Regions from separate parts of the Microbacterium sp. KRD172 genome, predicted to be linked through region 2. Evidence: riboswitches for the same ligand, from Rfam matches in the RefSeq annotation. Region 2 holds a riboswitch; the other holds the start of a gene.
What was found. A riboswitch is a leader RNA that binds a small molecule or an ion and turns the genes downstream of it on or off. The one in region 2 is predicted to bind thiamine pyrophosphate.
Positions count from the first base shown of each region.

Region 1: it holds a riboswitch for thiamine pyrophosphate, as region 2 does, so the genes downstream of both, J1M43_RS03050 (ECF transporter S component) here and thiM (hydroxyethylthiazole kinase) in region 2, are expected to answer to the same signal.

Region 1 covers NZ_JABFAS010000002.1:571,646-587,223, reverse strand. The annotation lists gene J1M43_RS03110 (DUF4407 domain-containing protein) at 1-779, opposite strand, end outside; gene J1M43_RS03105 (TetR/AcrR family transcriptional regulator) at 862-1,422, opposite strand; gene J1M43_RS03100 (NAD(P)H-dependent oxidoreductase) at 1,488-2,123, shown strand; gene rlmN (23S rRNA (adenine(2503)-C(2))-methyltransferase RlmN) at 2,072-3,343, opposite strand; gene J1M43_RS03090 (bifunctional 4-hydroxy-2-oxoglutarate aldolase/2-dehydro-3-deoxy-phosphogluconate aldolase) at 3,459-4,097, shown strand; gene J1M43_RS03085 (sulfite exporter TauE/SafE family protein) at 4,100-4,846, shown strand; gene J1M43_RS03080 (NAD(P)-dependent oxidoreductase) at 5,047-5,880, opposite strand; gene J1M43_RS03075 (SDR family NAD(P)-dependent oxidoreductase) at 5,906-6,685, opposite strand; gene J1M43_RS03070 (DUF488 domain-containing protein) at 6,783-7,142, shown strand; gene J1M43_RS03065 (aminoglycoside 3'-phosphotransferase) at 7,139-7,864, shown strand; gene J1M43_RS03060 (energy-coupling factor transporter transmembrane protein EcfT) at 7,926-8,717, opposite strand; gene J1M43_RS03055 (ABC transporter ATP-binding protein) at 8,714-10,171, opposite strand; gene J1M43_RS03050 (ECF transporter S component) at 10,174-10,815, opposite strand; TPP riboswitch at 10,808-10,917, opposite strand; gene J1M43_RS16635 (D-alanyl-D-alanine carboxypeptidase family protein) at 11,022-12,677, shown strand; gene J1M43_RS03040 (ABC transporter ATP-binding protein) at 12,703-14,847, opposite strand; gene J1M43_RS03035 (ABC transporter ATP-binding protein) at 14,844-15,578, opposite strand, start outside.
Region 2 covers NZ_JABFAS010000002.1:1,242,581-1,258,158, forward strand. The annotation lists gene pheT (phenylalanine--tRNA ligase subunit beta) at 1-2,299, shown strand, start outside; gene J1M43_RS06360 (HNH endonuclease signature motif containing protein) at 2,433-3,689, shown strand; gene J1M43_RS06365 (pyridoxine 5'-phosphate oxidase C-terminal domain-containing protein) at 3,839-3,985, shown strand; gene J1M43_RS06370 (hypothetical protein) at 4,098-4,406, shown strand; TPP riboswitch at 4,433-4,527, shown strand; gene thiM (hydroxyethylthiazole kinase) at 4,519-5,388, shown strand; gene J1M43_RS06380 (bifunctional hydroxymethylpyrimidine kinase/phosphomethylpyrimidine kinase) at 5,385-7,598, shown strand; gene argC (N-acetyl-gamma-glutamyl-phosphate reductase) at 7,970-9,013, shown strand; gene argJ (bifunctional glutamate N-acetyltransferase/amino-acid acetyltransferase ArgJ) at 9,010-10,167, shown strand; gene argB (acetylglutamate kinase) at 10,164-11,081, shown strand; gene J1M43_RS06400 (acetylornithine transaminase) at 11,078-12,295, shown strand; gene argF (ornithine carbamoyltransferase) at 12,292-13,215, shown strand; gene J1M43_RS06410 (heparan-alpha-glucosaminide N-acetyltransferase domain-containing protein) at 13,219-14,340, shown strand; gene argH (argininosuccinate lyase) at 14,375-15,578, shown strand, end outside.

The DNA.
Region 1 (15,578 bases), 670 kb from region 2:
TCGGATGCGGCATCCAGCGCCAGCTTCTCCGGGCCGGACTCCAGTGCCTCCTGGTCGGACTGCGCCTGGACGATGTTCGTCGCGGCGACCTCGCGGGAGATGTCGTTGTGGAAGATCTGCAGCACGAGCGGCTCCGCGACGACGAAACCGATGATCACGGCCATGATCACACGCGGGATCGCGAGCCCGATGAGCTTCCAGATGTTCCTCGTCGAAGTCATGGTCGAGGTGAGGAAGCGGTCGAGGTTGAAGATGATGAGTGCCCAGATGATCGCCAGCGGCACCGCCAGCCAGATGATCGCCTGCACACCGGTCGTGAGCGCGAAGAGCATCGAGATCGCCGAGACCAGGGCGGTGCCGGCGAGCACGAAGAACATCTGCACGAAGCGCGAGGTCTCACCGGGGACGCGGTCGAGGATCTCTCCGTCGGCGCCGCCCAGGATCGCGAGGGTGCGCAGTCGCGAACCCGGCGTGCGGGGACGACGCGCGCGGCGAACGCGCGGGGCGCGCTCGGGCTTCACCCGCGTGGCGGCCGTCGGCGCGGCATCCGGCTCCGTCGGCACCGGGCGCTGCGGCGTGGCGCCGATGAAGGGCTCATCGTCCGCGGAACCGGAGCGGTCGGCGTCCGTCGCGTCGTCGACGGAGGAAGTGGATTCGGAACCCGTGGGCTCGAACTCACGCAGGAAGTCGAGGTCGTCGGTCGTGGCATCCGCGTCGCTGTCGAGGATGATCTGACCCTGCGAGTCGAAGCGACCCGGTCGATGGGCGGAGTAAGGCATCAGACAAACTTAGGAAAGCGTGCCTGTGGACTCGGTGCAAAACCCCTGCACGGCGCTCCCAGGAACGGATCCCGCGCAGCGATCAGATGAGCCGATCGACAGTCGCGCCGAACGCGGCCAGCGCGGCGTCGAGTGTCAGATGTCCGGCGGCCGAAAGCGTGCCGAGTCCGTGCACGAGGCCCCAGAGTGCGGCGACGTCCTCAGGCTCGTCGAGCCCGACGGCCTTCGCGGCGGTGGCCAGCACCGTCTCCAGTTCATCGATGAGTGGTGCCATCGTCTCGGTCGGAGAACCCGGCACGCAGACGGTCGGATCGTAGATGACGTCGAACGAGTTCGGATGCTCGGCCGCGAAGCGGATGTACGAACCCCCCGCCTCCACGAGCGCCGCACGGGGGCTGCCGGCCTCTGCTCCCCGACGAACGGTGTCGACGAGTTCCGTCATGCTGCGCTCGGCGAGAGTCTTCAGCAGACCTCGCCGGTCGGTGAAGTGGTGATAGGGCGCGTTGTGGCTCACGTCGGCTGCGCGCGCCACTTCCCGAAGACTGATCTCGGCGGCCGGCATCCGCTCCAGCAGCTGCATGGCCGCGACCTCGAGTGCGTGCGCAAGGTCACCGTGGTGATAGCCGGTCTTCGAACTTGACATGAGCAACATTGTCTCTTATCTTGACAGTGTCCATAACCTAGACAGTGTCAAGATAGGAATTCCCCATGCCCTCCGCTCTCGTCATCGACGGCCACCCGGACGCCGAATCCCTCACGTCATCCCTCGCGCAGCGCTACGCCACCGGGTACGGGGATGCTCGACTGCTCGCGCTTCGCGACCTCGAATTCGATCCGCACATGCGGTTCGGCTATCGACAGCGCATGCCTCTGGAGCCCGACCTCGCAGACGCGAAGCGGGCCATGCAGGAGGCAAAGACGATCATCATCATGACCCCGCTCTGGTGGGGATCGGTGCCGGCGCTGCTCAAGGGGTTCTTCGATCGCGCCCTGCTGCCTCAGCAGGAGTACCGGTACAACGCGCGCGGACTCCCGGAGGGACTGCTCAAGGGACGACGCGGACGGATGCTCCTCCTCGCCGACACCCCGTGGTACGCGGCTCCCGTCCTCGGGCTCCCCGCCGTCACGCACGTCGCGAAGAGCACGATGAAGCTCTGCGGCGTCCGGCCCTTCACGGTGCAGCGCCTGCTCGGCGTCCAAGGTGCCGACGACGCCAAGATAGCGAGATGGCTCGACGGAGCAGAGCGCACCGGGGCGTCAGATGCGCGGAGGGACGCGGATCGGCCGATGCCTCAGGCCATCGCCGCCGAGGCGGCCTCGTCCTCGGTCGTCGCGACAAGCTGACCGCACGCGCCGTCGATCTCCTTGCCGCGGGTGTCGCGGAGCGTCGTCGGGACACCCGCGTCGTTGAGGCGGCGCACGAACTCGTTCGTGACCTCGCGGGTCGACGCCGTCCACACCGACTCGGGCGTCGGGTTCAGCGGGATCGGGTTCACGTGCACCCATCCGCGCCCACGGGCGTTGAGCTTCTCCGCCAGCAGATCGGCGCGCCACGCGTGGTCGTTCATGTCCTTGATGAGTGCGTACTCGATCGAGACGCGACGGCCGGTCTTCTCGTAGTACTCGTACGCGGCATCCAGCGCCTCGTCGACCTTCCACTTCGAGTTCACCGGGATGAGCTCGTCGCGCAGGTGATCGTCAGGGGCGTGCAGCGACAGCGCGAACGTGACGGGGATGCCCTCGTCGGCGAGCTTGCGGATGGCCGGGACGAGGCCGACCGTCGACACCGTGATGCCGCGGGCGCTCATGCCGAGGCCGTGCGGCTGCTCGGCGACCATCGTGCGCACGGCATCCATCACGCGCTTGTAGTTGGCGAGCGGCTCGCCCATCCCCATGAAGACGATGTTGGAGACGCGCTCCATGCTGTGGTCGTCGGCCTTCTTGCCGCCGAGACCGCCCTCGGCGATCAGTCGGTTCGCGCGGACGATCTGCTCGACGATCTCGGCGGAGGACATGTTGCGTGTGAGGCCCGCCTGGCCCGTGGCGCAGAACGGGCAGTTCATGCCGCATCCGGCCTGGCTCGACACGCACAGCGTGATGCGGCCCGGGTAGCGCATGAGCACCGACTCGACGAGAGCACCGTCGTGCAGTCGCCAGAGGAACTTGATCGTGTCGCCCTTGTCGGTCTCGAGCCGGCGCACCTCGGTGAGCAGCGGCGGCAGCATGCCGGCGACGAGCTCCTCGCGCTGAGCGGCGGGCAGGTCGGTCATCTCGGCCGGGTCGGACGTGTAGTGCGTGAAGTAGTGCGTCGACAGCTGCTTCGCACGGAACCCGGGAAGGCCGAGCTCCTTGACCTTCTCGATGCGCTCTTCGACTGTGAGGTCGGCGAGGTGAACCGGCGGCTTGCCGCGCTTCGGGCTCGCGAACTGCAGCAGCGGGCGCCCCGACTCGTCCTTCTTCTGCGTCCAGCCCTCGGTGCGGGGGCGCACCTGCGGGGCGGCATCCGTCCCGGTCTTCTTCGAGGTGGCGGGACCCGTCGAGCGGATGCGGGAGGACTCAGTCATGTCTCCAAGGGTACGCGGTGGCGGGTGGGAAGCGGCTGGTGGCCGTGTCGGCAGACCTGTCACTACAGCCTGCGGGATGCACGAGAATGGAAGCATCACCGATCGAGGAGCACTCATGACCGACCGTCTCGCCCGCGCCCGTGCCACCGGCGTTCTCGCCGTGCTGCGCGCTCCCTCCCCCGAGCAGGCGCTCGATGCGGCCGATGCGATCATCCGCGGCGGCATCGCCGGTATCGAGGTCACCTACTCCACGCCGGATGCTCCTGCCGTGATCCGTGAACTCATCGCACGTCACGGCGACGCCGCATACATCGGCGCCGGCACGGTCACCACGATCGAGCAGGCGACGGCCGCGGCAGATGCGGGAGCAGAGTTCCTCGTGAGCCCTGGCACCCTACCCGACCTCACCCGGGCGATGCTCGACACCGGACGCGTCGTGATGACGGGAGCGATGACTCCGACGGAGGTCATGGGCGCGCTTGCGCTCGGTGTCGACGTCGTGAAGATCTTCCCCGCGTCCCTCGGCGGCCCCTCTTACCTCGGAGCCCTGCGCGGACCGTTCCCCGATGCACCGCTCATGCCCACCGGTGGCGTGAAGCCGGACAACCTCGCCGAGTGGTTCGCCGCGGGCGCGGTGGCTGCCGGAGCGGGTGGCGACCTCGCGAACTCCGCATCGATCAAGGCCGGCGACTGGGTGGACCTCACGACGCGAGCCGAGGCGTTCGCGGCAGCGTTCGCCGCCCTACGCGGCTGAGCGTGCCCGACCTCCTCCCCTGGGCGTGGGCCGTCCTGGCACTCGCCGCACTCACGATCGGCCTCGCGAAGACCGCGATCCCCGGTGGCGGCATCCTGCCCGTCGCGCTTTTCGCCGCTGTGCTCCCGGCGCGCACATCGACCGCGGCGCTGCTGCTCCTGCTGATCGTCGGCGACATGTTCGCCCTGATCGCCTATCGACGGCACGCGCACTGGCCGACCCTGCTGCGGCTGGCGCCGGCCGTGATCGCGGGCCTCGTGGCAGGGTTCGCCTTCCTCGCGCTCGGAGATGACGACATCGTGCGCCGCGCGATCGGGGTGATCCTGCTCGCGATGATCGCGGTCACGCTGTGGCGCCGGTGGCGCCAGCGGAAGACGGATGCTGCGCCCGCCGAGCACGGCGTCGTGGTGGCGTCGACCTATGGAGCGCTGGCCGGATTCACGACCATGGTCGCGAATGCGGCGGGCCCGGTGATGTCGATGTACTTCCTCGCGATGCGCACCCCGGTGCAGGTCTTCCTCGGAACATCGGCGTGGTTCTTCGCGATCGTGAACCTCGTGAAGGTGCCCTTCCTCGCAGGCATCGGCCTGTTCGACGGCCAGGTGCTGCTGATGGATGCTGTGCTGGTTCCGCTCGTCGTCGTCGGCGCGCTCGTCGGGGTGCGCGTGGCGCGCCGGATGAAGCAGCAGGTGTTCGACTGGATCGTGATCACCCTCACGATCGTCGGCGCCGTATACCTGCTGTTCTGAGCGATGTGTCCGGACACTTCGACAGGCTCAGTGACCGGAAATGCCGACTCTGTCCGGACACTTCGACAGGCTCAGTGACCGGAAATGCCGACTCTGTCCGGACACCTCGACAGGCTCAGTGACCGGAAAAGACACTTCGACAGGCTCAGTGACCGGAAAAGGCCGATCCCTGAGCCTGTCGAAGGGTGAGACCCATCGCGTCAGCCGAGGAAGATGTCGGGGAAGAGCCGGTCGTCGGGCGTACCGGGCACTGCGGCGTAGCCGGAGAAGTCGGTCACACCGTCGGCCTCCAGCACGTCCTCCACGATCAGGCTCTGCCCGGTGTACTCGGCAGCGGTCTTCGTGAGCACGGCATATGCGGCATCCGCATAGATCTGGGGCGTGCGACTCGCGGCCATCACCTTGTCGCCGCCGAGCAGATTCTGCACCGCAGCGGTCGCGATCGTCGTTCGCGGCCACAGCGTGTTGGCCGCGATGCCGTCCGAGGCGAACTCCGCCGCGAGGCCGAGCGTCACCATGGTCATGCCGAACTTCGCCAGCGAGTAACCGGCGTGCGCGCCGAGCCACTTCGGCGTCGGGTTGAGCGGCGGCGACAGCGACAGGATGTGCGGGTTCGACGACTCGCGCAGCTGCGGGATCGCCGCGCGCGAAAGCATGAACGTACCGCGCACATTGACGTCCTGCATCAGGTCGTACTTCTTCGCACCGAGATCGAGCGAGCGCGAGAGATCGATCACGCTCGCGTTGTTGAGCACGATGTCGATGCCGCCGAACTCGCCCTGCGTCTTCATGACGGCCTCGGTGATGTCATCGTCCTCGCGCACGTCACCGACGATCGGCAGAGCGTTGCCACCGGCCGCACGGATCTGCTCGGCGGCCGTGTGGATCGTGCCCTCGAGCTTCGGATGCGGGGTGTCTGTCTTGGCGAGCATCGCGATGTTCGCGCCGTCCGCCGCCGCGCGCAGCGCGATCGCCAGACCGATGCCGCGGCTGCCGCCCGACATCAGGATCGTCTTGCCTGCGAGGTTGCTCATGCTGCTCCTTCTTCTGCGTTCAGGTCTACTTCGGTGCCATCCGGATCGCGCCGTCCAGGCGGATCGTCTCGCCATTGAGATAGTCGTTCTCGATGATGCTCATGGCCAGTGCCGCGTACTCGGCAGGGCGGCCGAGTCGTGCGGGATACGGCACCTGCTGCCCGAGAGAATCCTGCGCGGCTTCGGGGAGACCGGCGAGCATCGGCGTCTCCATGATGCCGGGCGCGATCGTGCACACACGGATGCTGTGACGGGCGAGCTCGCGCGCGATCGGCAGCGTCATGGCATGCACGCCGCCCTTCGACGCTGCATACGCGGGCTGGCCGATCTGTCCGTCGAACGCGGCGACGGATGCGGTGTTGATGATGACGCCGCGATCGCCGGAGTCATCGGTCCCTGAGCCGGTCGAAGGGCCGTTCTTCGCGATCACGGCGGATGCCTGCGAGATGACGTTGAACGTGCCCACGAGGTTGATGCGGATCACGCGTTCGAAGTCCACGAGCACGGCGGGCTTGCCGTCGCGATCGAGCACCTTCGCGGGCGGGGCGATGCCGGCGCAGTTCACGACGATGCGCAGCGGAGCCGCTGCGTTCGCGGATGCGGCGGCGGACGCGGCATCCGCGGGGCTTGTGACATCGCCAGCGGCGAACGTGCCGCCCAGCTCTGCGGCCAGCTCAGCGCCCTGAGATGAAGGAAGATCGAGCAGCGTCACGTGCGCGCCGGCTGCGGCGAGCGCGCGGGCGGTGGCGAGGCCGAGGCCTGACGCGCCGCCCGTGATAAGTGCTCCGGATCCCTGGACGTGCATGTGTTCTCCTTCGAACGAGTGTGCAACTCAGTTCCAGCATACGCAGTTCTCAGTTCCATGCTGGCATCGCGATGCGAACAGGTGTTGGGTGGAGGGTATGCAACTGCGTCGCAAGCGAGCCTACGACAACGCCGAGGCGGCTGACGGTTTCCGCGTGCTGGTGGACCGGCTGTGGCCGCGAGGCCTGGCGAAGGAACGGACCGAGATCGATCTGTGGGCCAAGGACACCGCTCCCAGCCCCGAACTGCGCAAGGCCTGGCACGCAGCATCCGACGATGACTGGGGCGTATACGCCGACCGCTATCGCGCGGAACTGGAAAATGAGACCGCACCCGCACTCGAAGAGCTCGCAGCCGAACTGAAGCAGCACGACCTCGTCACCCTCGTCTATGCCGCCCATGACGAGGAGCGCAACCACGCGGTCGTGCTCGAGCAGGCACTGAGCGAACTGCTGTGAGCATCCCCTCCGCGCACATCGAAGTGCCGCGGCGGGTGCGCGAGCTCGCGGGGCGCGCGGCGCTCGCGCCCGTGTGGCACAACAACATCGGCGGACTCACGTACCGCACCGACGATGGGCGCTTCATCAAGTACGGTCCCCTCGATGCCGAGGCGAACATGCGCGACGAGGCGGAGCGCATGCGCTGGGCCTCCCGGTGGACCCCGGTGCCAGAGGTCATCGAACAGGGAGAGGATGCCACCCACGAGTGGCTTGTCACGGTCGCCATTGCCGGCGAAAGCGCTGTCGTGGCCCGTTGGATCGCCGAGCCCGCAACGGCTGTGAGAGCCGTCGGGGAGGGTCTGCGAGCACTGCACGATGCACTGCCGACCGGCGAATGCGCATGGAGCTGGGGCGTACCCGCCCGAATCGCGAATGCCGAAGCACGCGGCATCCGCATACCCGAAGCGCTGCACAAGGCCCCGGCCGTCGATCGCCTCGTCGTCTGCCATGGCGACGCGTGCGTGCCCAACACCCTGCTCGACGCCGACGGGCGCTGGCGCGCGCACGTCGACCTCGCCGCACTCGGCACCGCCGACCGCTGGGCCGACATCGCGGTGGCATCCATGAGCACGACGTGGAACTACGGCCCCGGGTGGGACGAAGCGCTGATCGAGGCGTACGGCATCGAGCCCGACCGCGAGCGACTGGCGTACTACCGCGACATGTGGAATGCGACGTGACGGCTCATCCGATCATGTTCGAGGATGACGACACGGCGGGCGATGGTCGTGGAAGCGAGTCTCAGCTCCAGACGAACCGGAACGTGCCCAGCGCCACGGCCGCGGCGAGCGCGAGCGCCATGATCACCGCGCCACCGAGCAGCGCGACGCCGTCGCGCGCGTGCAGCTGCGACGGCCGGGACCAGGTGCGCTGGATGCCGGATCCGAACCCGCGCGCCTCCATCGCCATCGCCAGCTTCGTGCCGCGGCGCACCGCGAAGACGAGCAGCACGAATGCCATCGAGAAGAACCGCCTCAGCGCACCTCGATCGCCGACGCCGCGTGCACGGCGGGCGAGACCCATCGTGCGCCAGTCGTCGAGGAACAGCCCCAGCATCCGGGTGCCTGCGAGCACGCCGAGCACGAACCGGCTGGGCAGCTTCGCGACCTGCGCGAGAGCATCCGCCAGCTCGGTCGGGTCGGTGCGGCCGAACAGCAGGATCGTCGGCAGCCCCAGCGCCAAGACGCGCAGGCTCACCGCGATCGCGAGGCTGACGGAGTCCTCACTGATGGTCGCGAAGCCGAAGCTCCAGTAGATGCGTCCGGCCGGTTCCGCGTACAGCAGCATGCTGAGCCCGGCGACCGGCGCGAAGATCACAAGCGGAAGCAGACGCTTCAACACAGTGCCCCATCGCAGACCGGTGAGCGGCAGGCACAATAGCTGCAGCCCGATCGCGACGAGCCCGCTCACGACGTCGATCGACGCGAACAGCGGCACGGACAGCAGCAGCGCGAGCACCAGCTTCGTCACGGGATTCACGCCGTCGAGCCACGCGCCGCGCACCTTCTCCTCGATTTCGACGCCTGTGCTCACGAGGCCTGCTCCAGCACGATCCGATGCCCACCGAGGTGACGGATCACGCCCGCATCGTGCGTCACGGCGACGACCGAGGTGCCCGATGCGATCTCCTCCTGCAACAGCGCGACCAGCTCGATCCAGCCTCGCCGATCCTGACCGAAGGTCGGCTCGTCGAGCACGATCACCTCGGGGGATGCCGCGAGCACCGTCGCGACGGACAGCCGACGCTTCTGCCCACCCGACAGGGTGAACGGGTTCGCGAGAGCGAGATCCGACAGGTGCAGTCGCTCGAGCAGCGCGTCGACGACGGACGCGGTGCGCGCGGCATCCCAACCCAACGCCTTCGGTCCGACGCTGAGTTCGTCATGCAGTGTCTGGGTGAGGAACTGGTGCTCCGGCTCCTGGAAGACCGTGCCGATGCGCGTGAGCAGCTCGCGAGACGTCCACCGGAACGGCCGGCGCCCGCCGCGTCCCGCAAGAGGCGAGGCTGCGACGACCTCACCGTCCTGCTCCGGGATGAGACCGGCGAGCGTGAGCGCGAGCGTCGACTTGCCGACGCCGTTCGGGCCGGTGATCACGGTCGCATTCCCGCGCGGCACGCGAACGTCGAGCCCGGACCGGACGACGGTTCGCGACGTACGCGCGATCGCGAGTCCGGTCGCGGAGAGAACGGACTCGGCCGCATCCGGTGCCGCGGGAAGCACCGGCAGTTCGAGGGGCTGATCGGGCACCCACACTCCGGCGTCCGCCAGCGCTGGCCCATGCTCGGCGAACACCTGCGCGGGCGAGCCGTCCGCGAGAAGGCCGCCGTCGGCGGCGAGGACGATGACACGGGTCATCAGTCCCACCCAGACCGGCGTGCGATGTTCGACGACGATCAGCGTCGCGCCGGTGGCATCGACGACCCGCTCGACGCTCGCCCGCACCTCCGCGACTCCTTCAGGGTCGAGGTTCGCGGTGGGCTCGTCGAGCAGCAGCAGTCCCGGCCGCATGGCCAGCACACCGGCGAGCACCAGACGCTGCTTCTGCCCGCCGGAGAGTGCTTCAGTAGGGCGACGCAGCGGCACCTCCAGGCCCACGGCCTCGAGCGCCTCGGCCACGCGCGCGGGGATATCGGATGCCGGAATGCCGAGATTCTCGCATCCGAATGCGACATCGTCGCCGACCTTCGACAGCACGATGCCGGCATCCGGGTCCTGCATGACGAGGCCCGCCTGCCCTCGACGTGACTCGGGAGCCGCGCCATCGATCAGCAGCGACCCGGTGCGCTCACCCTCGTCAGCGTCGCCGAGCACCCCCGCGAGCCCGGCGAGCATGGTCGACTTGCCCGCACCGGATGCACCGAGCAGCAGCACGCGCTCGCCGGGCTCGATCGCGAAGGAGACGTCGCTGACGGCGGGACGCTTGCGCCCCGCGTAGCGCCAGCCCCAGCCCGCAGCCTGCACGCGGGCCGGGGTGGCATCGGTCATGCTCAGACCTCGCGCGCGAGTTCTCTGCCCGCGGCGAAGCGGCTGAGCGCTCCGGTCTTCGCCAGCGCGCGCACGAGCAGCCAGCCGACGACTCCGGCGAGGATCGCGCCGGACACGGCGACGCATACGAGGTAGATCGTGTTGAACTCGAGGGACTTGAGGATGTTCGGTGAGCCGCCGTAGAACAGCTCGAACACCCAGGCGGCGACGCCAGCGCCGACACCGGCGAGGGCTGCGACACCGAGCCCGAACCGGCGGTACAGGAACAGCGCGAAGATGAGCTCGGCGCCGAGGCCCTGCACGAGGCCGGACAGAACCGTCGAGACGCCCCAGACGTTGCCGATGAGCATCGAGACGATCGCGGCGACCACCTCGACGACGAGGGCTGCGCCCGGCTTGCGGATCACGAGGCCGCCGATGACGCCACCGATCAGCCAGATGCCGACCGCGACGCCGCCGAGCCCCGGTGTCACGGCATCCGCAGCGCCGAACCAGGCGCCGCCGACGACATTCCATCCCCAGAAGAGCAGACCGACCGCGACGCCGAGCACTGCGGCGACGACGATGTCGACGACGCGCCAGCGCCAGGGATTCGCGCCGGTGCCGGTGGATGTGGCATTGGGCGTGCGTGTAGACGTGCTCATTTGAACTCCTCCCTGCGCTGGCATGACCCAGATCAGGTTCGACGGTCGAAGCGCTTGTCGCTCCCTCTCAGCCCGGCTCGCCGGACTCCCGTGGTTGTGCTGACGATCATACTCAGGTTCCAGAACACCCGCACCGACGCGCACCGGCGACGATCCGTGGACGGCGCGCACGCGCGGCATGGCACCGGATTCGGTAGCGTGAACAGGTGACCATTGAAGACGCGACGCCCGAGACCGGGGCTCTCACCCGGCGTGAGTTTCGCGCGGCCACCGGCGCGACCGACACCGTGAGCCCGCCGGCCCCGCCCTTCAACGACGACGCGAACGCATCAGATCCGGATGCTGTCGACCTCGAGTCCGCTGAGGATGCCCGGGAAACCGCGCACGAGCAGACGATCGCGCCCGTTCCCGCAGACTTCTCGGTCGATGACGTCGACGCGGCGGCTGCGTCGGATGCCGACATCGATCTCGACGAACCCGCGGCATCCGCCGCTTCCACGGTGCGGTGGGCCGACGAGAGCCAGACGGCGACCGCCTTCGCCTGGCTCGATGTCGACACCGTGGAAGAGAGCACCCGACCTGCCGATCTCGATCAGATAACGATGCGAGAGGCCGGTCCGGATCTGCTTGCCGATGCGCGACTGCACCCGACGCTGCTGCGGGCGCGCTGGCTGGTGCCGATCGGCGCCGTCGCCGCCCTGGTGCTGGCGTATGCGGCGACCGTGCTCCTGTGGCCACTGCACGAGGTGCCCCCGATCGTCGAGGCCGCCGAGTTCGAGACGGTCGCCGCGCAGGTCGCGGCTCCCGCGTGGCCGGCCGCCGGCAGCGCGGGCGTAGGGATCGCAGGGATCTCATCGGTGGCGTCCTCTGCGGATGCCGTTTCGATCGCCAGCGTGACGAAGGTGGTCACAGCCCTGATGGTGCTGGATCGGATGCCGCTTCAGCTCGGTGAACAGGGACCCGAGTTCGCGTTCAGCTACAGCGACAACGTCGAGTACTGGGACTACCGCCGTGCAGATCAGTCGGCGCTGGACGTGCCGGTCGGCGGAGTGCTCACCGAGTACCAGATGCTGCAGGGAACGCTGCTCGGTTCGGCGAACAACTACGTCGATCGCCTGGCCCGCGACATCTGGGGCTCAGATGCCAGCTTCGCGGACGCCGCGGCGACGTGGCTTGCCGACCGCGGGCTCTCCGGCATCACGATCGTGACACCGTCGGGCTTCGATGAGGGCAACGTCGCCACACCTGTTGCGCTCTTGCAATTGGGCGAGCGCGCGATGCAGAATCCCGTGTTCGCAGAGATCGTCGGCACCGCCAGCGCCGAGATCCCCGGTGCCGGCGTCGTCACGAACACGAACGGCATGCTCGCGGACCCCGGTGTCGTGGGCATCAAGACGGGCACGCTCGAAGGGTGGAGCGTACTCACCGCGAAGGACGTCACGATCGGCGACACGACCGTGCGCCTCTACGCCGCCGTGCTGAATCAGGGCGATGACGAGGAGCGTCTCGCCGTGACCCGTTCCCTGTTCGCCGATGCCGAGACCGCACTCGAGACCATGGCACCTGCGGTTCCGGCCGGGACGGTCGTCGGCACGGTCGACACGCTGTGGGGTGCGAACGTCGATCTCGTCACGGACGAAGACGCGACGGTGCTGCTGTGGAACGGGGCTGCCGCCAGCGCCGGCGCGACGCTCGCTCTCGGCGAGCAGCGTGACGCCGGCGACGAGGCGGGCACGCTCAGCGTGAGCGGCCCGCTGGATGCCGTCGAGATCGGCGTATCGTTCTCAGATGCGCTGCCCGGCCCGAGTCCGTGGTGGCGTCTGACGCACCCGCTCGAACTTCTCGGGGTCGTGGCCGACTGACACGCAGCCGGCCACAACACCGAGATCAGAGGCCCGTCGACTCCTCGGCGTCGACATCGGCCACGCCTGCTGGAACGGCGTCCGGCTCGGCATCCCCGGTGACGACCACGGGGGTCGTGCCGGTCATGGCCTCCTCGGCATCGATGTCGGTCGCGGCCTGCTCGAACTGCGACTGGTACAGCCGCCAGTACGCACCCTGCGCGGCGATGAGCTCATCGTGCGAGCCCTTCTCCACGATGTCGCCGTGCTCCATCACGAGGATGAGGTCGGCGTCGCGGATGGTCGACAGGCGGTGCGCGATCACGAACGAGGTGCGTCCCTGTCGCAGCGCTGCCATCGCGTGCTGCAGCAGCAGCTCGGTGCGGGTGTCGACGGCGCTCGTCGCCTCGTCGAGGATGAGGATCGACGGCTTCGCCACGAACGCTCGCGCGATCGTGATGAGCTGACGCTCGCCGGCCGAGACGTTCGCCGCATCTTCTTCGAGGACCGTCTCGTAGCCGTCGGGAAGCGCATGCACGAAGCGGTCGACGTAGGTCGCCTTCGCCGCCTCCAGCACCTCTTCATCGGTCGCCGACGCACGGCCGTACCTGATGTTCTCCAGGATGGAACCGGCGAAGAGCCACGGGTCCTGCAGCACCATTCCGGTGCGCGAGCGCAGCTCGGACCGGGTCGCCTTGGAGATGTCCTGACCGTCGAGCAGGATGCGGCCGCCGCTGAGCTCGTAGAAGCGCATGATGAGGTTCACCAGCGTCGTCTTGCCTGCACCGGTCGGCCCCACGATCGCGACCGTCTGACCCGGCTCCACTCGGAACGACAGGTCGTTGATGAGCGGACGCTCCGGCGTATACGAGAACGAGACGTTCTCGAACTCGATGACACCCTTGCCCTCGACGAGGGCGGGTGCATCCGCGGCGTCAGGGTCCTGCTCATCGGCGTCGAGGAAGTCGAACACCCGCTCGGCCGAAGCGGTGCCGGACTGCACCACGGCCGCCATGCCGCCCAGCTCGCTCAGCGGCTGCGTGAACTGCTGCGAGTACTGGATGAACGCCTGCACGTCGCCGAGGCGAAGCTGACCGCTCGCGACCATCAGGCCTCCGAGAACGGCGATGCCGACATAGGTCAGGCTGCCGACGAAGGTCATGGCGGGCATGATGATGCCTGACAGGAACTGCGCCTTGAAGCTCGCCTGGAACAGCTCTTCGTTCTCGACCTGGAACTTGTCGAGTGCATCCTTCTCACGGCCGTAGACCTTCACCAGCGCGTGACCGGAGAACGCCTCCTCCACCCATGCGTTCAGGCGACCGACCTTGCGCCACTGCGAGCCGAAGGCCTTCTGCGAGCGCGGACCGATGACGCCGAAGATGACGCCCATGAGGGGCAACGCGACGAGGGCCACGAGGGCCAGCTGCCACGAGATGGAGAACATCATCACCAGCACGCCGACGACGGTGAGCACCGATGTCAGTGCACCCGAGAGGGACTGCTGCATCGCGGTGGTGATGTTGTCGATGTCGTTCGTGACACGCGAGATCAGCTCTCCGCGCTGCACCTTGTCGAAGTACGACAGCGGCAGACGGTTGATCTTCGCTTCGACCGATTCACGCAGGCGCCACATCGTTCGCACCATGATGACGTTGATGACGTAGCCCTGGATCCAGGTCAGCAATGCGGCGCCGACGTAGATCGCGAGCACGGCGACGATGATCCAACGCAGTCGCTCGAAGTCGATGCCCGCGCCGACCTGGAAGTCGGTGAATGCCGCGACCATGTTCGCGAAGTCATCTTGACCCTGCGACCGCAGGAGCTCGATGACCTGCTCCTGCGATGTACCGGCAGGAACGCCGCTGTCTCCGAGCGTCTTCGAGATGAAGCCCTCGTAGATGATGTTGGTGGCCTCGCCCAGCACCTTCGGTGCAGCGACAGTCAGCACGACTCCGATCGCACCGAGGATCGACACGAAGACGAACCAGAGTGCGGAGGGCTTCAGCAGACCGATCATCCGGCCGAAGCTCTTGCCGAAGTTGTCGGCCTTGCCAGGGGCGGGGGCGTCCCACCCTCCGGCATCCAGACGCGCCGCGTCGGCGAGCTCGGCTTCATACTGCTCTTCTGCGGTGAGCCCGGTCACTGACACTTCGACAGGCTCAGTGACCGACTTGTCTCGCGAACTCATGCGTCCACCCCCAGCTGCGATTCGACGATCTCTCGATAGGTGTCATTGGTGGCGAGCAGCTCGTCATGCGTGCCGACGCCGACCATGGTGCCGCCATCGAGGACCACGATGCGATCGGCGTCCATGATGCTCGAGACGCGCTGCGCGACGACGATCTTCGTCACCTCTGGCAGTTCACGCCACAGGGCCTGTCTCAGCCTCGCGTCCGTCGTGAGGTCGAGTGCCGAGAACGAGTCGTCGAAGATGAGGATGTCCGGCTGGTGCACGATCGCTCTGGCGATCGCGAGACGCTGGCGCTGCCCGCCGGAGACGTTCGTGCCGCCCTGGGCGATGCGCGACTCGAGGCCATCAGGCATCTCCTCGACGAAGTCGCGACCCTGTGCGATCTCGAGCGCATGCCACAGCTCTTCGTCCGTGGCCTCCTCGCGGCCGTAGCGCAGGTTCGACGCCACTGTTCCGGTGAACAGGAACGGTCGTTGCGGCACCAGGCCGATGGTCTTCCACAGCGCGTCGACGTCGGCTTCACGCACATCAGTCCCGTTGACGCGCACTGCGCCGCCCGTGACGTCGAACAGTCTCGGGATCAATGAGACGAGCGTGGTCTTGCCGGCACCGGTGGAGCCGACGATCGCGACCGTCTCACCCTTGTCAGCACCGAAGGAGACGCCGGACAGCACCGGGGCGTCGGCTCCGGGGTATGTGAACTCGACGTCTTCGAGAATGACCGTGCC
Region 2 (15,578 bases):
GACCGAGATCGCCGCCAGCGGCGATCGAGACATTCGAGGCATCGTCTGCGGCGCGAGCAACTTCGCCGTCGGAGACAAGGTCGTGGTGACGCTGCCGGGTGCTGTGCTGCCAGGCCCGTTCCCGATCGCCGCGCGCAAGACCTATGGTCATGTGTCCGACGGCATGATCGCGTCGGCGCGTGAGCTCGGCCTGGGCGATGAGCACGACGGCATCCTGATCCTGTCCTCGCTCGGCATCGACGCGCCGGTCGGTGCGGATGCGATCGCCCTGCTGGGCCTTGATGACGTCGCCGTCGAGATCAACGTCACCCCCGACCGCGGGTATGCCTTCTCGATCCGCGGCGTGGCCCGCGAGTACGCGCACGCTACCGGCGCAGACTTCCGCGACCCTGCGGAGCACGAGTGGTCCGAGGTGGAACCCGGTACCGGATTCCCGATCACCGTCGATGCGGAGCCGTTGCGCGAGAATCCTGCCGTGCAGGAATTCGTCGTGCGCGTCGTGCGCGATGTCGACCCCTCCCGTCCGACGCCGCCGTGGATGGTCGCGCGGCTTTCGCTCGCCGGCATCCGCTCGCTGGGCGTGCTCATCGACATCACCAACTACGTGATGCTCGAGTTGGGCAACCCGATCCACGGGTACGACCTCGACAAGCTCTCCGGCGGCATCACGGTTCGTCGCGCACAGCACGGCGAGAAGATGAAGACGCTCGACGGTCAGGAGCGCACGCTCCACGTCGAAGATCTGCTCATCACCGATGACTCCGGTCCGATCGGCCTCGCCGGCGTCATGGGTGGCGGCACGACAGAGATGGGCGATGAGACGCGCAACGTGCTCATCGAGGCCGCGATCTTCGATCCGATCTCGATCGCCCGCAGCGCGCGTCGGCACAAGCTGCCCAGCGAGGCATCCAAGCGTTTCGAGCGCGGGGTCGACCCGCTGGTGCCGTTCGCCGCAGCGCGACGTGTGGCAGACCTCATGGTCGAGCTCGCAGGCGGCCTTATCGACGAGGTGGGCGGAGCACTGTTCTCCGACGTCGAGATCGCAGGCATCGCGCTGTCCGCCGAGTTCGTCCCCGGTCTCATCGGTGTCGACTACACGGATCAGGAGATCGTCGACGCGCTCGAGACGATCGGCGCGGAGGTCACCGAGACCTCGAACGGCTGGCAGGTCATCCCGCCGAGCTGGCGTCCCGATCTCACCGACAAGTGGACGCTGGCGGAGGAGGTCGCCCGTATCCACGGGCTGGACCGCATCCCTTCCGTGCTGCCGACGCCGCCATCCGGGCGCGGGCTCACCGCGCTGCAGCAGGGGCGCCGTCGCGTCGCGAACGCGCTGGCCGCTGCCGGGCTCGTCGAGACGCCCGCCTTCCCGTTCACCACCGAGGCGCATAACGATCTGCACGGTTCGGCGTCGGGGGAGCACCTTCCGAGCATCAAGCTCGCGAATCCGCTCGACGGGCAGGCGCCGTTCCTGCGCCGCTCGCTGATCCCCGGTCTGCTGCAGATCGCGCACCGCAACATCGCGCGCGGACTCACCGACCTCGCGATCTTCGAGACCGGAGCCGTGTTCCTGCCGGAACCGGGCGTCGTGTACGGCACGGATGAGGTGCCGCCGCTGGGTCAGCGACCCTCGGACGAGACTCTCGCCGAGCTCAACGCCTCGATCCCGCCGCAGCACCGCCATGTCGCCGCGCTCTTCACCGGCAACGCGACGGTCCGCCAGCCCGGACGCGCAGCGGAGGCCGTAGGGCTGACGGATGCTCTGGATGCTGTGCGCGTCATCGCGGTCGCATCCGGAGTCGAGATCGTCGTGGCGCAGGGACAGCGCGCGGCGCTGCACCCTGGACGCACCGGAGTGCTGAGCGTCGATGGCGTCGAGGTCGGCTACGTCGGCGAACTGCACCCGGATGTCGCAGCCGACGCTGATCTGCCCGGTCGCGCTGTGGTGCTGGAGCTCGATCTGGACGGCGTCCTGTCGCTGGCGGGAAACCGCGTCGTCGCCGCGTCGCTGTCGACGTACCCGGCCGCGACGCAGGATGTGTCGTTGGTCGTTCCAGACTCGGTGACGGCGGACGAGCTGCGCGCTGCTCTCGTCGAAGGTGCCGGCGAACTGCTGGAGTCGCTGCGACTGGTCGACGACTACCGCGGTGAGGGCATCACTGAGGGCGAGAAGAGCCTGACGTTCGCGCTGCGTTTTCGCGCCGAGGATCGTACGCTGACTGCGGCCGAGGCGACGGAGGCGAAGCTCGCCGGCGTGGCTGTCGCGGCTGAGCGCTTCGGGGCGACCTTGCGCGAGTAGCGTCCGAGTATCGTTCGGAACGCCGGTGTCTCTTTCGGGATGCCGGCGTTCTGTATCTGGTTCTGGATCATATCTTCGATAAAACTACGAGAAAGCTCTTGTAAGGATCGAATGTATCAACTAAACTGAACACATGGAACCTTGGTTCGACGATGTGGATGACCGGCCTCGTGATGCCGCGTTCTTCGTGGAGTCTGCGTTGGATGATCTGCAGTGTGCGGATGTCGATCTGAATCGGTATGAGGCGCGGCGGTCGGTGAGGATTGCGGATGCTGTCGCGTTGGCGCGTCGCAATCCCGAGGTGTATGTGCACCACACGACGGATAAGGATGCCGTGGATCAGGCGGTGCGTGCGGCGGTGTTCGATATCGCGTTGCGGCTGCGGTGCTCGGAGGAGTACGTGCGTGGTGTGCTGTTCACGGCAGAGCAGGCGATGGCGCATCTTCCGTTGCTGTGGCAGCAGGCCAGGGACGGGTTCGTGTCGATGTATCTCGTCGGTCGCACCGTCGGCGCTCTGGCACGGGTGCGGGCCGATTTCGGTGCATCGGAGGAAGAGCTCGATCTCGAGCGTGAGGCGATGCGGTTGATCGATCAGGCGGCGTCGGAGTGGGCGCTGTCGTGTCCGCCGGCGGCCTTCGCTCGCCGGTTGCGCACTCTGGTCGATCGGCTCGACCCGGTCGGCGCGGCCGAGCGTCACGGCCGGAAGGTGCGCGAACGCCGCGTCGTCGTCCACGAGGATGAGGACGGCATGAGCTGGTTCATGGCGTACATCCCGACGATCGAGGCGATCGCCGCGAAACGCCGTCTGACGTCCGCGGCCAAGCATCTGCAGAAGCATCCGGACGAGTGCCGCACGCGCGACCAGATCCGCGCCGACCTGTGCTCCGAGTGGTTGCGCGGTATCGGTACCGACAAGGCAGTCAAGACGAAGATCTTCGTCACCATTCCCGTCGAACTCCTTGCGGCCGAGCTCGTCGGTCATGGCCCGATCGACCCGCTCACCGCGAAGCAGCTGTTCCTCGATGCGAAGGCGTTTCGCCGGGTGATCATCGACCCGATCCGCAGCGTCGTGGTGGACATGGACCGCCGCTCCCGCCGCGCCACTCAAGCGCAACGCGAATGGCTCATCCTGCAACACGGCACCTGCGCCAGAGACGGCTGCAACCGCCTCGCTCAAGACGCCGACATCGACCACAAGACCCCATGGGCGAGCGGCGGCAAGACCGACATCAACGAGCTCCGGCCGCTGTGTCCACGCGACCACGTGCATCGACATCTCACGCGAGCGATCTACCGCAGCCGGCCGGATAATTCAGTCCAGGTCATCACATCGACCGGGCATGAAAGCAAGCCGACACCTCACGCCCCCACCACCGAACCACCGTTCTGAACCCTGCTGAGCGCGCTGGCCGGTTCACTCGCGTGTCCGTTGGCGTCGCTCCTCATGGCCAGCCAGGATGAGAGCATGGCCTCCGAATCGGTATCCACCTGGCTGCGTGCTCGGCCTCTGCTCGCGAGGGCATCGCACCGGGGGACTGGGTGTTGTGGCGCCTCATCCCGACGAGGGTCGAATTCTGGTGCGGGGCGGTCGATCGTCGGCACACCTGGATCGTGTACTTTCGCGAGGGCGAGAACTGGTCGCACACGGTGACCGACGGCGAAGCGGACGGAGCGAGTACGGCATGAGCGACTACCAGGTGACACAGATCGGTGCACCGGGCTCGGTGGTCCGCGTCGGTCAGAACGTCTGGCGCACGTGGCGTGCTCGTCCGGACAGCGCCGAGCAACTGCGCTGGCTGTGCATCAGGGCGGGCGGCGAGCAGCCAGAGGCCTCGGCATCGGACCGTTCCTGCGTCCCGGAAGCCAGATCGATTGGCATTGCCGCAAGCCGAACTGGCAGACGGGGGATGCGTCGAACATCGCGCCGATGCGCGTCGTGCGCGATGATGAGCGGGGACTGGTGGCATGGTTGGCGGCCGGCACGCCCTGGTCGGTCTGGCTGTTCTGGAGTGAGGCTTCCGGTGCGGACTGGGCGTTCGCAGGCTGGTGCGTGAACCTCGAGAACGCGGAGTGGTCGATCCCGCAACTCTCCGACCTGCCGCGCTGACTCTCTCGCACCATCGCTAGACTTCGAGCAGTGACACGGGGTGCCGCGCCGAGCGGCTGAGAACACACCCGTCGAACCTGATCTAGTTCGTACTAGCGAAGGGATGTCGCCCATGAGCGATCTTCTGTGCCCACCGTCCGCCCTCCCCGTAGTCGCCGACGCGATGCGACTGCTCGAGCTGGTGCGTGAGGCACCACCGCTCACCCATTGCATCACCAACGCCGTCGTCACCGGCTTCACCGCCAACGTTCTGCTCGCCGTCGGCGCGGCACCGGCGATGGTCGACATCGTCGGCGAATCCGAGCTCTTCGCCGGCATCGCGACCGGTGTGCTCATCAACCTCGGCACCCCCACACCTGAGCAGCGTGCTGCCGGCCTCGAGGCAGCCGCAGGCGCGACTGCCGCGGGAACACCGTGGGTGCTCGATCCGGTGGCGATCGGCGCGCTGCCGGTGCGCACCGCGCACGCGCAGAGCCTGGTCGAGCAGCGCCCGACCGCGATCAGGGGGAACGCGTCGGAGATCCTGGCACTCGCGGGCCTGAGCGCGGGCGGTCGCGGAGTGGACGCGACGGATTCGCCGGATGCTGCGGCAGAAGCTGCCCTTCTGCTCGCGACCCGCTACGGCAGCGTCGTCGCTGTGTCGGGCCCGGTCGACCTCATCACCGACGGGGAGCGCACGTACCGCGTCGCGAACGGCGACGAGCTGCTCACCCGCGTCACCGGCGGCGGCTGTGCGCTCGGCGCGGTCATGGCCGCATTCCTGGGCGCAGCGCACGGGCGTCGGATCTCGCCGCTCACCGCCGTCACAGCGGCGACCCTGTTTTACACGGTCGCCGCAGAGCGCGCCGCTGCGCGATCCACAGGGCCCGGCAGTTTCGCGGTCGCGTTCCTCGATGAACTCGCAGCCACGACACCCGCAGACCTCTCAGGTGCCGCGCGCGTCGCAGATGCCGGTGCGCACGTGACCGAGGTCGCCTCATGATCGATCTGTCGCTGTACCTCGTCACGGACCCCGTGCTGTGCGGCGAGCGAGGAGTCGTCGAGGTCGTTCGCGAAGCAGTCGCCGGGGGCGTGAGCATCGTCCAGCTGCGCGACAAGACCGCGACCGACGCGCAGATCGTCGAACAGCTCATCGAGCTGTCCGATGTCATCGCCGGGCGAGCAGCGCTCGTCGTGAACGACCGGTTGGATGCGGCACTCGACGCACGTGCTCGAGGCGCCCGCGTCGACGGCGTCCACCTGGGTCAGTCCGACGTCTCGGTCCAACGCGCGAGGGAACTGCTCGGACCCGCTGCGATCATCGGCCTGACCGCGAACACCGCAGCGCACCTCGACGCCGTGCGCGCACTTCCTGCAGGAACGATCGACCATCTCGGCGTGGGAGTGATCCGGCCGACCAGCACCAAGCCCGATCACCCGGAGACTCTGGGGATCGAGGGGTTCCGCGCATTCGCAGAGCGCAGCGAGTTCCCCTGCGTCGCCATCGGCGGTGTCGGGATCGATGACGTCGACGCACTCCGCGACGCCGGAGCAGCAGGGCTCGCTGTGGTCTCCGCCCTCTGCGCTGCGGATGATCCGAGAGCGGCGGCGCGTGCGTTCCGCCGCCGCTGGAGGGGTGCGGCATCCATTCCCCGTGTCCTCAGCATCGCGGGAAGCGACCCGTCCGGCGGTGCGGGCATCCAGGCCGACCTGAAGTCCATCGGCGCGAACGGCGGCTACGGGATGGCCGCGATCACGGCGCTCACTGTGCAGAACACGCAAGAGGTCCTGGCGGTGCATGTGCCTCCCGCCGACTTCCTGCGTGAACAGCTCGACGCACTGGCCGACGACATCGACATCGATGCCGTGAAGATCGGGATGCTCGCGGATGCGGAAGTAATCCGCACCGTCATCGCCTGGCTCGACGACGTACACCCGCCGATCGTCGTCGTCGATCCGGTGATGGTCGCGACGAGCGGAGACCGCCTGCTCGAGGCGGACGCCGAGGAAGCCTTGCGCGATCTGCTCATGCGCGCCGACCTGGTCACTCCCAACCTCCTCGAACTCGCCGTGCTGGCGGGCGCGACGGTCGCAGCCGACTGGTCGGCAGCGATCGTGGACGCGGAGCGTCTGTCCGCCGACCTCGGCGCGGCCGTGCTCGTCAAGGGAGGCCATCTCGGCGGCGATCAATCGCCCGATGCGTTCGTGGACGCGGCGAGGGCCACCGTTCAGGAGTTCGCCGGCATGCGGATAGACACGGATGCGACGCACGGCACAGGCTGCTCGCTGTCGTCCGCCCTCGCCACTCAGCGCGCGTTGGGGAAGGAGTGGCCCGAGGCTGTGACCGCGGCACGGGAGTGGCTGCGGGAGTCCTTGCGCGCCGGTACGGCGCTGCAGGTCGGCCTCGGCCACGGTCCGATCGATCATTTCGCCGGGCTCCGCGCACGCGGCGGCCTCGACACCTCTCCCACGAGCGACGAGGTCGTGACGCAGTGGTGGGAGCACATCGCATCGACCCGCGCGGGTATCGACGAACTGCCGTTCATCCGCGCGCTTGCCGACGGAACGCTCGACCGGGGTGCGTTCATCCACTACCTCGAGCAGGATGCCCTCTACCTCAGCGGGTACGCACGTGTGCTCGCTGACGCGGCACGGCTCGCTCCGACAGCGGCGGAGCAGGCGTTCTGGGCGAACTCCGCGCACGGCTCGATCGTCGGGGAACTGGAGCTGCACGCGCAGTGGCTCACACCGGGTGGCGGCGTCAGCGATGAAACCTTCTCGGCGGCGCCGTCCACCACGACGACCGCGTACCTGGACCACCTCCGATCCACGGCGTACGCCGGCGACTACGCGCAGCTGATCGCCGCGCTGCTGCCGTGCTTCTGGCTGTACACCGATCTCGGAACGCGGCTGGGTGACGGCCGTTTCGGCGAGTACGCTCGGTCGCCGGCGCATCCGTATGCGTCGTGGTTGCACACGTATGCGGACGAGTCGTTCGCCGAGGCCACGCGGCAGGCGATCGAGTACGTCGCGTCAGCGGCGGCGGCATCCGATGCTGCCGGCCGAGGGCGGATGCTGCGTGCGTTCGAAGCCTCCGCACAGCACGAGCTCGCCTTCTTCGCGGAACCGCTCGAGCATGACCGATCGAGCATCATCCGACGCGCATCCGCTTTGAGCAGATCATCGTCCGCACGGGAGCCGAAGATGGCGTGATGGGCACATGACTGACGTGCTCATTCTCGGCGGGACGGCGTGGGTGTCCGGCCTGCACGGCGAGAGCACCCAGTCCCGTTCCTGATCGAGGCGCTGTAGCGACCGGTCGATTTGCGCATCGCACCGCCACGACGCTACTGTCACCACATGCCTTCGGCTGCATCCGCCTCTTCGACGCTCGCCCCGAGCGTCACCGTGGTGCGCCGACGCCGTAGCCGCCGGTCTCTGAGCCTGACGAGCGGCCGCCGACTCTAGGCGACCCCGTGCTCCCCGAACGTCGAATGCCGACGAGAGGGTCGAGCACCGGTGTCGCCGCCTCTGCCCTTCGACAAGCTCAGGGACCGAGAGGTCCAGACCGTTAAGGTAGAAACATGACGTATTCCGTCGCCGTCTCCGGCGCATCCGGCTATGCGGGAGGCGAGATCCTGCGCCTGCTCGCCGGCCACCCGGACATCGAGATCCGCACCGTCACCGCGCATTCCAATGCCGGCCAGCCGCTGATCCAGCACCAGCCGCACCTGCGCTCGCTCGCGCACCTCACGCTGCAGGACACCACCCCCGAGATCCTCGCGGGTCACGACATCGTCTTCCTCGCGCTGCCGCACGGCCAGTCCGGCCAGTACACGGATGCTCTGGGCGAAGTCCCGCTCGTGATCGACGCGGGCGCCGACCACCGCCTTACCTCCCGCGAATCGTGGGATGCGTTCTACGGCGGCGACTTCCATGAGCCATGGGCGTACGGCGTGCCGGAACTCCCGGTCGACGACGGCAAGCAGCGCGAAGTTCTTCGCCGCGCGACGCGCATCGCCGCCCCTGGATGCAACGCCTCGACCGTGAGCCTCAGCCTCGCACCCGGCGTCGCCGCGGGAGTGATCGACCCGAGCGACATCGTCGCTGTGCTGGCGGTCGGTCCGTCCGGGGCGGGCAAGAGCCTCAAGACGAATCTTCTCGCGAGCGAGATCCTCGGCAGCGCCAACCCCTACGCCGTCGGCGGCACGCATCGGCACATCCCGGAGATCCGGCAGGCGCTGCTCGCGGCGGGCGCGGACGACGTGCGCATCTCGTTCACCCCCGTCCTCGTGCCGATGGCGCGCGGCATCCTCGCCACCTCGACGGCGCCGATCGTCGACGGCGTCACAGATGCCGAGATCCGCGCGGCGTGGGAGAACGCGTACGGTGACGAGACCTTCGTGCAGCTCCTGCCAGAGGGGCAGTTCCCTCGCACCGCAGACGTCATCGGCGCGAACACCGCTCTGATCGGACTCGCCATCGATCGTGCCGCCGGTCGCGTCACGGTCGTCACCGCCGTTGACAACCTCGTCAAAGGCACGGCGGGAGCCGCCATCCAGTCCATGAACCTCGCGCTCGGACTCCCTGAGGACCGGGCGCTGTCACTGAACGGAGTCGCGCCATGAGCGTCACCGCACCGCAGGGATTCGAAGCGGCAGGCGTCGCAGCCGGCCTCAAGTCCACCGGCAAGCCCGATGTCGCCGTCGTCGTCAACCGCGGCCCGCGCAAGATCGGCGCGGCCGTCTTCACCAGCAACCGCGCGAAGGCGAACCCCATCATCTGGTCGCAACAGGTCATCCTCGACCGCACCGTCGAGGCAGTGGTCCTCAACTCGGGTGGAGCGAACTGCTTCACCGGGTCGTTCGGATTCCAGACCACGCACCAGACTGCCGAGAAGGCCGCCGAGCTGCTCGACGTCAGCGCCGGAGACATCCTGGTGTGCTCGACCGGACTGATCGGCACGGGAGACGAGGCGTTCCGCGCCAAGGTGCTCGCCGGAACGGAGCAGGCGATCAGTGAACTCGCCGCCGACGGCGGAGACGCCGCAGCGCAGGCCATCATGACCACCGACACCGTCATGAAGACCGCAGTCGTCTCACGCGACGGTTGGACGATCGGCGGCATGGCCAAAGGCGCCGGGATGCTGGCACCGGGGCTCGCGACCATGCTCGTCGTGATCACGACCGACGCCGACCTCGACGCGCTCGACGCCGACACCGCGCTGCGCCGCGCGACGGGGCAGACATTCGACCGGCTCGACTCCGACGGCTGCATGTCGACCAACGACCAGGTGACGCTCCTCGCCAACGGCGCCAGCGGCATCCGGCCCGACATCGACGACTTCGCGGCCGCGCTGACCGAGCTCAGCGATGAACTCGCGCTCAAACTGCAGGGCGACGCCGAGGGCGCGAGCCACGACATCACGATCCGCGTCACGAACGCCGCGTCCGAGCAGGAGGCTGTGGAGGTCGGCCGCTCGGTCGCCCGCAACAACCTCTTCAAGGCCGCGATCTTCGGCAACGACGCGAACTGGGGCCGCGTGCTGGCGGCGATCGGGACCACGAGCGCGCAGTTCGACCCGTACAACGTCGACGTCTGGATGAACGGCGTCCGGGTGTGCTCCGAGGGTGGCCCCGACCGGCCGAGGGAAGAGGTCGATCTCACTCCGCGCGCAACAGATCTGCTCATCGATCTGCAGGTGGGCGAGGCCGAGGCGACCATCCGCACGAACGACCTCACGCACGACTACGTGCACGAGAACAGCGCGTACGCCTCATGACCGACATCCAGGACACGCCCGCCGAGATCGCAGCGGTCAAGGCGACGACGCTGATCGAGTCGCTGCCGTGGCTGAAGAAGTTCCGTGATCAGATCGTCGTCGTCAAATACGGCGGCAACGCCATGGTGTCGGACGAACTACAGGAGGCGTTCGCGCAGGACATCGCCTACCTCCGCTACGTCGGCGTGCAGCCGGTCGTCGTGCATGGCGGAGGGCCGCAGATCTCGAACATGCTCGATCGTCTCGCGATCCCCAGCGAGTTCAAGGGCGGCTACCGCGTCACCAACACCGAGGCGATCAGCGTGGTGCGCATGGTGCTCACCGGCCAGGTGAACCCGCAGCTCGTCGCGAAGATCAACTCGCACGGACCCATCGCGACCGGGCTGAGTGGTGAGGACGCCGGGCTGTTCGGCGGCCGACGCCGCGGCGTGGTGATCGATGGGGAGAACATCGACCTCGGACGCGTCGGCGACGTCGTCGAGGTCGACCCCACGGCCGTGCTCGATCACCTGGCAGCCGGACGCATCCCGGTGATCTCCAGCATCGCGCCCGACCTGGATCACCCGGGTCAGTCGCTCAACGTGAACGCGGATGCCGCGGCATCCGCCCTCGCGGTCGCGTTGAACGCTCGCAAACTCGTCGTCCTCACCGACGTGCCAGGGCTCTACGCCGACTGGCCCAACCGCGAGTCGCTCGTCTCGCACCTCACGTCCGCACAGCTCACCGAGATGCTGCCGTCGCTGGAATCGGGGATGATCCCGAAGATGCGCGCGTGCCTCGACGCCGTAGAGGGCGGAGTGGACGCGGCAGCCATCATCGACGGACGCGTGCCGCACTCGGTGCTCGTCGAACTGTTCACCAGCAAGGGAATCGGAACTGAAGTGGTACTCGGAGAATCAGGGGTGACGGCATGACCGTCTGGCAGGAAGACGCAGCACGGGATCTGGTGCTCAACGCCGGCGAGCGGTTCGCGCTACTCACACGCGGCGAGGGCTCCTACCTCTGGGACGACCAGGGCAAGCGCCACCTCGACTTCCTCGGCGGCATCGCCGTGACCTCACTGGGCCATGCGCATCCCGTGTTCGTCGACGCGATCTCGAAGCAGGCCGCGACCCTCGCGCATGTCTCGAACTACTTCGCCACGCCTCCGCAGCTCGAGCTCGCCGCTCGACTGAAGCGTCTGGCCGGCGCCGGCATCGATGGCCGCGTGTACTTCTCGAACTCCGGAGCCGAGGCCAACGAAGCCGCCTTCAAGCTCGCCCGCCTGCACGGCGGTGCAGAGCGGCCGCGCATCATCGCGCTGGAGAACGCGTTCCACGGACGCACGATGGGCTCTCTCGCCATCACTGCGAAGGCGGCGATGCGGGCGCCCTTCGAGCCGATGCCGGGTGGCGTCGAGCACATCCCCGCCACGATCGAGGCGCTGGAAGCAGCTCTCGACGACCGCGTGGCCGCGGTCTTCGTCGAGCCCATCCAGGGTGAGGCCGGCGTCGTCGAGCTTCCGGAGGGATATCTCGCGGCTGCGCGCTCGCTCACACTGAGGCACGGCGCGCTGCTCATCGTCGATGAGATCCAGACCGGGGCAGGCCGCACCGGCTCGTGGTTCGGCTTCAACCACGAGGGCATCACTCCCGACGCGATCACTCTCGCGAAGGGCATCGGCGGGGGCTTCCCGATCGGCGCCCTCGTCACGTTCGGCGCGGCGAGCTCACTGTTCACGCCCGGATCGCACGGATCGACCTTCGGCGGCAACCCGTTGGGCACCGCCGTCGCGAACGCCGTGCTCGGCGAGATCGAGAGCGCAGGTCTGGTGGAGAACGCAGCCGCTCGCGGGGCGCAGTTGCGCACCGTGATCGAAGGCATCGGGTCACCGCTCGTCAGCGGCGTCCGCGGACGCGGACTGCTCATCGGCGTCGTTCTGACAGCTCCGGTCGCCGGCAAGGTCGTCACCGCCGCGCAGAAGCGCGGACTCATCGTGAATGCCGCGAACCCCGACACGGTGCGCATCGCGCCCGCCCTGAACATCGGCGACGCCGAGATCGAAGAATTCCAGACGCTGTTCGCCACCGCCCTCGCCGACGTGCGGGTGGAGCTGGCAGCATCCGAAACAGAAAAGGCCAACGTATGACCCGCCACCTGCTGCGCGACGACGACCTCTCTCCAGCCGAACAGGCCGAGATCCTCGATCTCGCCGTCGAGCTGAAGAAGGATCGCTGGGCCGACAAGTCGCTCGCCGGTCCGCAGACCGTCGCGGTGATATTCGACAAGTCCTCCACCCGCACGCGGGTCTCGTTCGCTGTGGGCATCGCAGACCTCGGCGGCTCGCCGCTGATCATCTCGACCGCGAACAGCCAGCTCGGCGGCAAGGAGACCCCCTCCGACACCGCGCGTGTGCTGGAGCGTCAGGTCGCGGCGATCGTCTGGCGCACGTATGCCCAGTCCGGGCTCGAAGAGATGGCGAGGGACACCCGCGTGCCGGTCATCAACGCGCTGTCCGATGACTTCCACCCCTGCCAGCTGCTCGCCGACCTGCTCACGATCCGTGAGCACAAGGGAGATCTGAAGGGGCTCACGCTGACGTTCCTCGGCGACGCGCAGAGCAACATGGCGCACTCCTACGCGCTCGCCGGTGTCACCGCGGGCATGCACGTGCGCATGGCCTCGCCGGAGTCCTACGCACCTCGCGCCGATGTCATCGAGGCAGCAGACCGCCGTGCCGCAGAGACCGGCGGATCGATCACCCTCTACACCGACCCTGTCGAGGCTGCGGCAGGTGCCGACGTCGTCGTCACCGACACCTGGGTGTCGATGGGCAAGGAGGAGGAGAAGATCGCGCGCATCCGCGACCTCGGCGGGTACAAGGTCACCGGCGAGACCATGAGTCTCGCCGACCCAGAGGCGATCTTCATCCACTGCCTGCCAGCCGACCGTGGGTACGAGGTGGACCCCGAGGTCATCGACGGCCCCCAGAGCGTCGTCTGGGATGAGGCGGAGAACCGCCTGCACGCCCAGAAGGCGCTCCTGGTCTGGCTGCTCCGCCAGAGCTGAGTCATGTCGAGTCTGCGCACGCGTTCCCCGATCCGTTGGAAGGAACGCGTGCGCGCCAACTGGCGCCGGCTGAACGGGCCGTCACGCATCGCGGGCGTCGACCTCGCCCGGGGTCTCGCGGTGGTCGGCATGTTCGCCGCGCACCTGCTGCTGACAGCCGACCGCTTCGTCTGGACCGAGCCCGCCACGTGGACGGCCGTCGTCGACGGACGATCGTCGATCCTGTTCGCCACGCTGGCCGGCGTCTCCATCGGTCTCGTCACCGGCGGAACCATACCGTTTCCGGACGCGCGAATGACGTGGACCCGGTGGAAGCTGGTGCTGCGCGCGTTGCTGCTGCTGATTCTCGGCATCCTGCTGATCTTCACCGGGGTTCCGGTATACGTCATCCTGCCCGCCTACGCGATCCTGTTCCTGCTGGCGCTGCCGTTCACACGGCTGCGCGCGAGCACCGTGCTGTGGACAGCAGCGGGCCTCGCTGTCGTCATGCCGTTCCTGCAGCCTGTTTTCGAGGCGCTCCCGGTCTGGGAGGCTCCGTTCCGCGACGAGCTGAACGCCATGATCGGATGGCAATACCCGTTCACCGTGTGGATCGCGTTCGTGCTCGCGGGTCTCGGCGTCGCTCGAGCCGGGGTGACGCGGCTCGTGGTCCAATGGCGGATGCTGGTGGTCGGAGTCGTGCTCGCGACCGTCGGCTACCAGCTCGCCGAGCTGCCGGCACCGGCTGAGGGCACCTATTGGGAAGAGGTGTGGACCGCGGATCCGCATTCGTCCGGCGCGCTCGAGGCCGTCGGCTCCGGTGGATTCGCGATCGCCGTGCTGGCGGCCTGTCTGCTGCTGACGCGCATGGGCGTGCTGCGGATGCTGACGCTGCCGTTGCGCGCGACCGGGGCGCTGCCGCTGACGGCCTATGCCGTACAGCTGCTCGTGTGGGCTGTCGTCGCGCTGATCACGGTCGGCGACACCACGGACTACTTGGGGTTCATCGCGCTCGAACCGTTCTGGCCGATGACGATCGGCATGCTCATCGGATGCACGGCCTGGGCGCTGCTCATCGGCCGCGGCCCACTGGAATGGCTCCTCGAACGGGCGACGCGTGCGGTCGGCCCTGGTACGACGCGCTGAAGGGGCCACTGTCCTGCGCCAGTAGGCTGGAATCATGAGCGACGCGAAGCACGACGGCACGAACGAGGGCGCACTCTGGGGCGCACGATTCGCAAGCGGACCGTCGCCCGAACTCGCCGAGCTCAGCCGCTCGACGCACTTCGACTGGATCCTCGCGCCGTACGACATCGCCGGATCCCACGCGCACGCCAAGGCGCTCGCCGCGGCGGGCTACCTCGAGCCGGACGAGGAGCAGCAGATGCACGCCGGACTCGACGCGATCGCGCTCCGCGTCGCCGACGGCTCCCTGCGCCCCGCACCCGGCGATGAAGACGTGCATGGCGCGCTCGAGCAGGCGCTGATCGCCGAGCTCGGCCCTGAACTCGGCGGGCGCCTGCGCGCCGGTCGCAGCCGGAACGATCAGATCGCCACTCTGGTGCGCATGTACCTGATCGATCATGCCAAGGTCATCGCCCGCGACATCCTGCGCGTCATCGACGCTCTCGTGGCACAGGCCGAGGCGCACCCGGAAGCGATCCTTCCCGGGCGTACCCACCTCCAACACGCGCAGCCGGTGCTGCTCGCGCACCACCTCCAGGCCCACGCCTGGCCGCTCGTCCGCGAGCTCGAACGCCTGGTCGACTGGCGTGTCCGTGCCGGTGCCTCGCCCTACGGCGGGGGAGCGCTGGCCGGATCCACCCTCGGCCTCGACCCCGAGCTGGTCGCCCGCGAACTGGGGCTCGACCGCCCGGCGGAGAACTCCCTCGACGGCACCGCCGCGCGCGACGTCGTGGCCGAGTTCGCGTTCATCACGGCTATGACGGGCGTGGACATCTCGCGTTTCGCTGAGGAGATCATCCTCTGGAACACACGCGAGTTCGGCTTCGTCACCCTGCACGACAGCTGGTCGACCGGGTCGAGCATCATGCCGCAGAAGAAGAATCCTGACATCGCCGAGCTCGCTCGCGGCAAGTCCGGTCGTCTGATCGGCAATCTGTCGGGACTGCTGGCCACGCTCAAGGGACTCCCGATCGCGTACAACCGCGACCTGCAGGAGGACAAGGAACCGGTCTTCGATTCGGTGAACACCCTCGAAGTGCTGCTGCCGGCCTTCGCCGGGATGGTCGCGACCCTCGCATTCGACACCGCGCGGATGGCCGAGCTCGCGCCGCAGGGATTCTCTCTCGCGACCGACGTCGCAGAGTGGCTCGTCAAGCAGCGCGTGCCCTTCCGCGACGCGCACGAGATCTCCGGTGCGC